Regions from separate parts of the uncultured Paenibacillus sp. genome, predicted to be linked through region 1. Evidence: predicted binding sites of a transcription regulator. Region 1 holds the regulator's gene; the other holds the start of a gene.
The links. Region 1 encodes CtsR, which represses protease genes until heat stress. Its sites were predicted from a motif close to ATGGTCAATAAAGGTCAAACA; they were not measured.

Region 1 (3,406 bases):
ATCATGAGCAGCTCGACACGATCAACGTTATTTTGAAGCATTACGGCGTGAGCGCGGAATTCGTCGCCGAGACGCTGACAGAAGGCTTCGCTGAGGACCAGGAGCTTCCCAAGGAGCTTGTCGAAGATTTGAAGCAGTTTAATGCGTCACTGTAAGATTGTGGACGGTCCGGCCGGTGAAGATCCAGCCGGCGCGCAGGCCGGGTCCGATCGGACAAGACAACGAACGTCCGGCCACGTGAAGCGCCGGCAAATAATGAAAGCCCCGTCCGCGGACAGGGGCTTTTCGAGGTTATCTCATGATGGAGCAGGGAATTACAAGTACGCACGGACTATGATAACGAGCAGGATGAATAGGACGAGTATAACGCCGGCGCTCGAGTATCCGTGTACGCAATGATAGCCGTAGCCGTGATGTCCCCAGCCCGCACCGAGATGCGCGCCGGCTCCCGCGTGCAAATCAACGTTCGCGTTCAGGCCTGTATGCAAACCTCCGCCGAAACCTGCCATGTTGGTCAACACTCCTTGTCATTTTTAGTTTAGGTGGTAGTCACGGTACATCTTATGTCCGATGTACGCAAATGCACTGTGCAAACACCTAAATGACCGGAGAATAGGCGGAAGCGCGATTTGGGCTTAGGTGTCGACGTGAAACATGAATGCGGGATGGCGGTAAAGCCGCACAAAGTGAGGGTCGGAAGTCAGGAACGTATCCAAATCTTCCGGCGTGAACAGACCGAAATCGTTTTTCAGCGCGTAGCCGGCGCCGTAGTAATAGCTGTTCCAAATCAGCTTGGAGCAATAGATGGATGTCCAGGGATCGTTCAAAGGGATCCTGGAAGAGAAGGAAAAGGGCGGGTACGACAGGCCCATTTTATAATTGTAGTCGCAGAACGAGTAATATTGGTACGCATAGCGGGCGGCGGAGAGGCCCATTGCGGGATTGACCGGACGGTAAACGGCGCATTTGGGATGGGCGCGGAAAAATTGAACGGTGCGCGCAAGCTGGACGTACGGAAACGAAATGACGGCCTCGACGATGTAGTCTCCATCGACCGCGATCGCGCTGTGCCCCAAGTAACCGTCAGGTACCGCCAGCTCATTATCGCAAGCGGTCAATATATCTCCGGCGCGCAATTCCAGCCTGGCTTCCCGCACCGCCTCGAATGATGCCGCCGGTTGCTCTTCACCCGGATACAGCATGATACAAACACCTGCCTTTGGCCTGTTGGAGAAGCTTCTGCCTGCGACTGCGAACGGAGCCTCTCGATAACAGCCTATTCCCCGAATGCGGCAAATAGACGTTGCGGGCTTACCACGGGAATACCCGAATGAAAGTTGCGCGAGAGGGGTAAAAACCGGTATAATCCCCCGATATTCCGCCCCAAGCTAATGAGGTGCGGATAACCGCGGTGCAAGCGCTTGACGATTGACAAAAAATCCGTATAATTAAGTTAAAGTCAAAGAAAGTCAAAGTCAAGCGGAAGGCGGGATACGGGTCTCCGCCGTTTTGCGGCATCTTTGGGGAGGTTGGTGATATGCGCAACATTTCCGATCTCATTGAGCAATATCTAAAGCAAATGCTTCAGGAAAGCTCCGAAGGGGCCGTTGAAATTCAGCGCAATGAGTTAGCCGACAGATTTTCTTGCGTGCCGTCGCAAATCAATTACGTGATCAGTACCCGTTTTACGCTGGAAAAGGGGTATGTCGTCGAGAGCAAGCGCGGAGGCGGCGGGTATATCCGGATTCAACGCGTCGATCTCCCGGCCCTTAAGGCGATTCATACGCACATTCATCAAACCATCGGTACCAGCATGGAGCAATTGGCTGCAGAGGGTCTCATCTATCAGCTGGAAGAAGCGGGCATTATCGACAAGCGGGAGGCGAGCCTTCTTCGGGCAGCCGTATCGCGTGACGTCATCGCGGTGAAACTCCCGCTGCGGGACGAGCTTCGAGCCCGGCTGCTGAAGGCTATGCTGATCGCATTGCTCGCCCGGCCGTAGCGTCCGATGTTTCTGCGAAAGGAGTGATCCGGAATGATCTGCCAGGAGTGCGGGAAAAAGCCCGCCACGCTTCATTTTACGAAAATCGTCAACGGGGAGAAGACCGAATTCCATATTTGCGAATCGTGCGCCCGCGAAAGGGGCGAGAGCATACCCGGAACGCCGGGCGGCTTCTCGATTCACAGCCTGCTGTCCGGACTGCTCGACTTCGAGCCGTCCGGCGGCCAGCAAGGGCTGGGCGCGAAGCCTTCCCAAACGCTGCGCTGCGAGGTGTGCGGCCTGACTTACGGGCAGTTCAGCAAGATCGGACGGTTCGGCTGCAGCTCCTGCTACAAGCACTTCGAGAGCCGATTGGACCCTTTGTTCAAGCGGGTGCACGGCGGTACTTCGCATGTCGGGAAAATTCCGCGCCGCACCGGCCGCCAAATGCAGACGAAGCGGGAGCTGGAGCACTTGAAGCGCGAGCTTCAGCATACGATCGCCAGCGAGGAGTTCGAGAAAGCGGCGCATTTGCGCGACCGGATCCGCGATCTGGAGCGGAAAATTTCGGAGGCGTAACCATTATGGGAAGCGGCGGTCGTTCTCGAACGGTGCGGTTCAACGCGTAAGGAGGTTGCGATATGGAGAAGCGGCGGTTCGCCAAGGACGCGCTCAGCGAATGGATGAAAACCGACGGTCCCGATTCCGACATCGTCATCAGCAGCCGAATCCGGATCGCCCGGAACGTGGGCAGCCATCCGTTCCCGATGCTGGCCACGAATCAGCAATCGCGGGAAGTGATGGAGCAGTTGACGGGGGTCGCCAAGCAGGGGCGGTTGGATACAATCGGGAAATTTGATATTTTTATATTGTCGGAGCTGAACGAGCTGGAGAAAAAGGTGCTGGTCGAGAAGCATCTCATCAGTCCCGGCCTCGCCAACGAATCGCGCGGCGGAGCGCTTCTGCTCGATAACAGCGAGTCGGTCAGCATCATGATCAACGAAGAGGACCACCTGCGGATTCAGTGCTTGTCGCCGGGATTTCAAATCAAGGAAGTCTGGGACCTGGCAAGCCGGATCGATGATGCCTTCGAGGAAGCGGTCGATTACGCTTTTGACGAGAAGCGCGGCTATCTCACCAGTTGCCCGACCAACGTCGGCACCGGTATTCGCGCCTCGGTGATGATGCACCTGCCGGCGCTTGTGCTCACCCAGCAGATCAACCGGATCCTGTCGGCCATAACGCAGGTCGGCCTGGTGGTTCGGGGGCTTTACGGCGAAGGCAGCGAAGCGGTAGGCAACCTGTTTCAAATCTCGAACCAGATTACCCTCGGGCAATCGGAAGAGGAAATTATCGACAACCTGCATTCGGTTGCCCGCCAGATCATCGAGCATGAGAAAGCGGCGAGGGAGAGGCTGCTGGCTG
Region 2 (3,406 bases), on a different contig from region 1:
CGGCCTGGAGAACCTGCCGGATAAGCTGCGCGAGGTGGCCGAAATCCGGCTGGCGCATCCCGATATGAACCTCAAGGAGGTCGGCGACCTGCTCAAGGGCTCCGTCAGCAAATCGGGGGTCAACCACCGGCTGCGCAAAATCGACGAATTGGCGGAAAAAATAAGAAACGGCCAAGGCTCGACAGTAGTCTAGGCATGCAATTAATGTTATAATAGTGCAAAAAGCCTAACACGTCTTCGTTCACAATAGGATACGTAGCGAGTGAAATCCTTATAGGGGGTATGTTTCATGACAAAGCAACCGGTTGTCGTACGTCTGAAGACGGGACTCCATGCAAGACCGGCGGCGCTGTTCGTGCAAGAAGCCAATAAGTTTTCGTCCGAGGTTTTCGTCGAGAAGGACGATAAGAAGGTTAACGCCAAGTCGATCATGGGCATTATGAGCCTGGCGATCAGCTCCGGCACGGAAGTTACGATCAGCGCGGACGGTTCGGACGCCGAGCAGGCTGTAACCGCTTTGGTCAATCTGGTCAGCAAGGAAGAACTGGAGAATCAATAAGCACAAGCACGTACGAAAGGGCGCCCGAAGGGTGCTTTTTTAGTTTGGGCGCGGGATAGCGGAATAACAAAAAGCCGCCCGTGAGGGCGGCTGACAGATCGTTATGAATTCGAGAGCTCCGGCGCTTCGATGTTGCGCGTGCGAAGCGCATCTTCGATCAGCTGGATGAATTCGTCGGACAAGTTCATCGCCTTGGCTTCGCGGTAAACTTCGAGCAGATGCTCGTCGTTCAGGGGGCGAAGCAGCATGGTCTTGTCCTGCAGCGGTATCGGGCATGATTCCGCTGTTTGGTGCGCCGTGAATGGTGTCGGACGACGGGAGACGGAAGAGGCGCTTGATCTGTTCAACGGTTCGTACTCTTTTACAGCGTTGCGCATGGTGAGAAATGGATTTGAAAAACGCATAAGCAGCACTCCAAAAATTCGTTTTCAAAACCTGTCTACAACTGTATGATTATGGCAGGTTTAGCTTGTCTTTATCATAGCATGGAGGAAGCTGTTCGTGTTCTCCATTTCACAGCCTCGAAATATGGTTGACAGATCGTGCAATGTATGATAATTGAAGAAAATGTAAAAACGCCCACCCTGCGACGGGTAGGCGCCTGTTATGCGCGGCCTTGATTAAATTTTCTCGATGACTTTGTCGACGAGGCCGTAAGCGAGCGCCTCTTCCGCGGACATGAAGTAGTCGCGGTCGGTGTCTTTCTCGATCCGGCTGAGCGGTTGCCCCGATCTCTCGGCAAGGATGGCGTTCAGCTTGTCGCGCATCTTCAGGATCCGTCTGGCGCGGATCTCGATGTCGCTGGCTTGCCCTTCCGCTCCGCCAAGCGGCTGATGGATCATCACTTCGCTGTTCGGCAGCGCGTAACGTTTGCCTTTCGCTCCGGCCGTCAGCAGGAACGCGCCCATGGAGGCCGCCATACCTACACAGATCGTCGAAACGTCGGGCTTAATGAACTGCATCGTGTCATAAATCGCCATGCCCGCCGTAATGGAGCCGCCGGGGCTGTTGATATACAGGCTGATGTCCTTCTCCGGGTCGTCGGCCGCCAGGAACAGCAGCTGAGCGATAATGGAGTTTGCGACCACGTCGTTGACGCCGGTGCCGAGGAAGATGATGCGATCCTTCAGGAGCCTCGAATAAATATCGTAAGCCCGTTCCCCGCGATTGCTTTGCTCAATAACCATTGGGACGAAATTCATGTCCACAAGTGCCCCCTCCAATCGTAAAGTCGATAATGGTTGTTAATCTGTACTCATCATAACGAATTCCGAAGTAAAAGTCAAAGATAGTCAAACTCAACGCGCAAAAAAACCGGCGGTGCCGGTTCGGTTCAACATTCGGTTTCAATCCGGAGTATAGATGGCGCGCCCGCTAGGAATCGAACCTAGATCTCAGGCTCCGGAGGCCTACGTCATATCCATTGGACCACGGGCGCAAGTCAGCAAAAGTTATTATAAGATAATCCCGGGCGAATTGCAAGAGCAACGGAAATAAAAATAGTGGAAGCCGAGCGCCGCCGGGCGAATGCGGGTTTGCCTTGAGCCTGATCGGCGGCGAAGCGGATTTCGGCCGCTATCGCTTGCTTTTTCACACGCGATCTTTTACAATGAAACAGAAGGAAAAGCATGACTGCCTTTTTTTTGACCCTGGTGGGACGGAAAAAGTTGCAGCGGGACGATTATCGTCCAGCAAGTTGGCGGGCCGCATGCGGCAGTGTCCGCAAGACTCTCCTTCCTTTACATATTTAACCGGGGAGTCGGGTAACCTACGCACATCCTGGGGAAGGAACGGGTGCATGACGTGAGAAAGCTCATTAATGTTCAGAAGCAGTTAATCCCGGACCTTTCCGATATGATGAAAAAAAGATACACGATTCTCCATCACGTTCGCTTAACCGGCCCGGTCGGACGGCGCACGCTGGCCCAGGCGCTTCATATGACGGAGCGGGTGCTGCGCGCGGAAGCCGAGTTCCTCGAATCGCAAGGGCTGCTCGACATCGGAGCCGACGGGATGCGCGCGACGGTCTCCGGCGAACGGCTGCTGGAGGAGATGGAGCCGCTGGTCAAGATGCTGTTCGGCATCACGGAGCTGGAGGAGGAGCTGCGCCGGCGGTTCGGCCTGAAGCAGGCGATAATCGTCGCGGGCGACTCCGACGATTCTCCGCACGTGAAGCAGGAGCTTGGCCGGGCGGCCGCTTCGATTCTTCGACGCTATGTGACGAAGGGCGATATTATCGCCGTCACGGGCGGCTCCACAATGGCTCAAATCGCGGAACGGATGACGCCCTCTCCGCAGTTCAAGGGCTGCCTGTTCGTTCCTGCGCGCGGCGGGCTGGGCGAGCGGGTCGAACTGCAGGCGAATACGATCGCATCGGCGATGGCGAAGCGGACGGGCGCCCAGTACCGCATGCTTCACGTGCCCGATCATCTTGGCGAGGAAGCCTATCAATCGCTGATTCAGGATCCGACCGTCAGCGATATCCTTGCTGATATCCGCAAGGCGCGCATCGTGCTGCACGGCATGGGCGACGCGCTCGTCATGGCCCGCAGGCGGCGGGTCGACGAACGGACGATGACCTCGCTGCTCGAGGAGGGCGCGCTGGCGGAAGCGTTCGGCTACTATTTCGACGAACAGGGACGTGTCGTGCATAACATGCCGACGGTCGGCCTGCGCATCGAGGACATCGACAACGCCGAGCTTCGCATCGGCGTCGCCGGCGGCGCGAGCAAGGGACGCGCCATCGCGGCCGTCATGCGGCACGGGCAGGAGGATGTGCTCGTGACCGACGAAGCGGCCGCTGAGCAAATGTTATCTTTGTAACTTGTGTGATTCCGGATAACTTCG

Region 2: clpP (ATP-dependent Clp endopeptidase proteolytic subunit ClpP) is a predicted target of CtsR. The motif match lies at 1,838-1,858, and genes of this name have one in related genera.

What each region holds. Positions count from the first base shown of each region.
Region 1 covers NZ_CAUPYC010000013.1:59,103-62,508, reverse strand. Annotated here, with positions in the region: gene RWM61_RS07020 (hypothetical protein) at 1-155, shown strand, start outside; gene RWM61_RS07015 (hypothetical protein) at 315-509, opposite strand; gene RWM61_RS07010 (hypothetical protein) at 636-1,202, opposite strand; gene RWM61_RS07005 (CtsR family transcriptional regulator) at 1,538-2,002, shown strand; gene RWM61_RS07000 (UvrB/UvrC motif-containing protein) at 2,036-2,560, shown strand; gene RWM61_RS06995 (protein arginine kinase) at 2,623-3,406, shown strand, end outside.
Region 2 covers NZ_CAUPYC010000040.1:10,459-13,864, reverse strand. Annotated here, with positions in the region: gene whiA (DNA-binding protein WhiA) at 1-193, shown strand, start outside; gene RWM61_RS13185 (HPr family phosphocarrier protein) at 290-559, shown strand; gene RWM61_RS13180 (sporulation histidine kinase inhibitor Sda) at 661-906, opposite strand; gene clpP (ATP-dependent Clp endopeptidase proteolytic subunit ClpP) at 1,180-1,761, opposite strand; tRNA gene RWM61_RS13170 (tRNA-Arg) at 1,923-1,997, opposite strand; gene RWM61_RS13165 (sugar-binding transcriptional regulator) at 2,414-3,382, shown strand.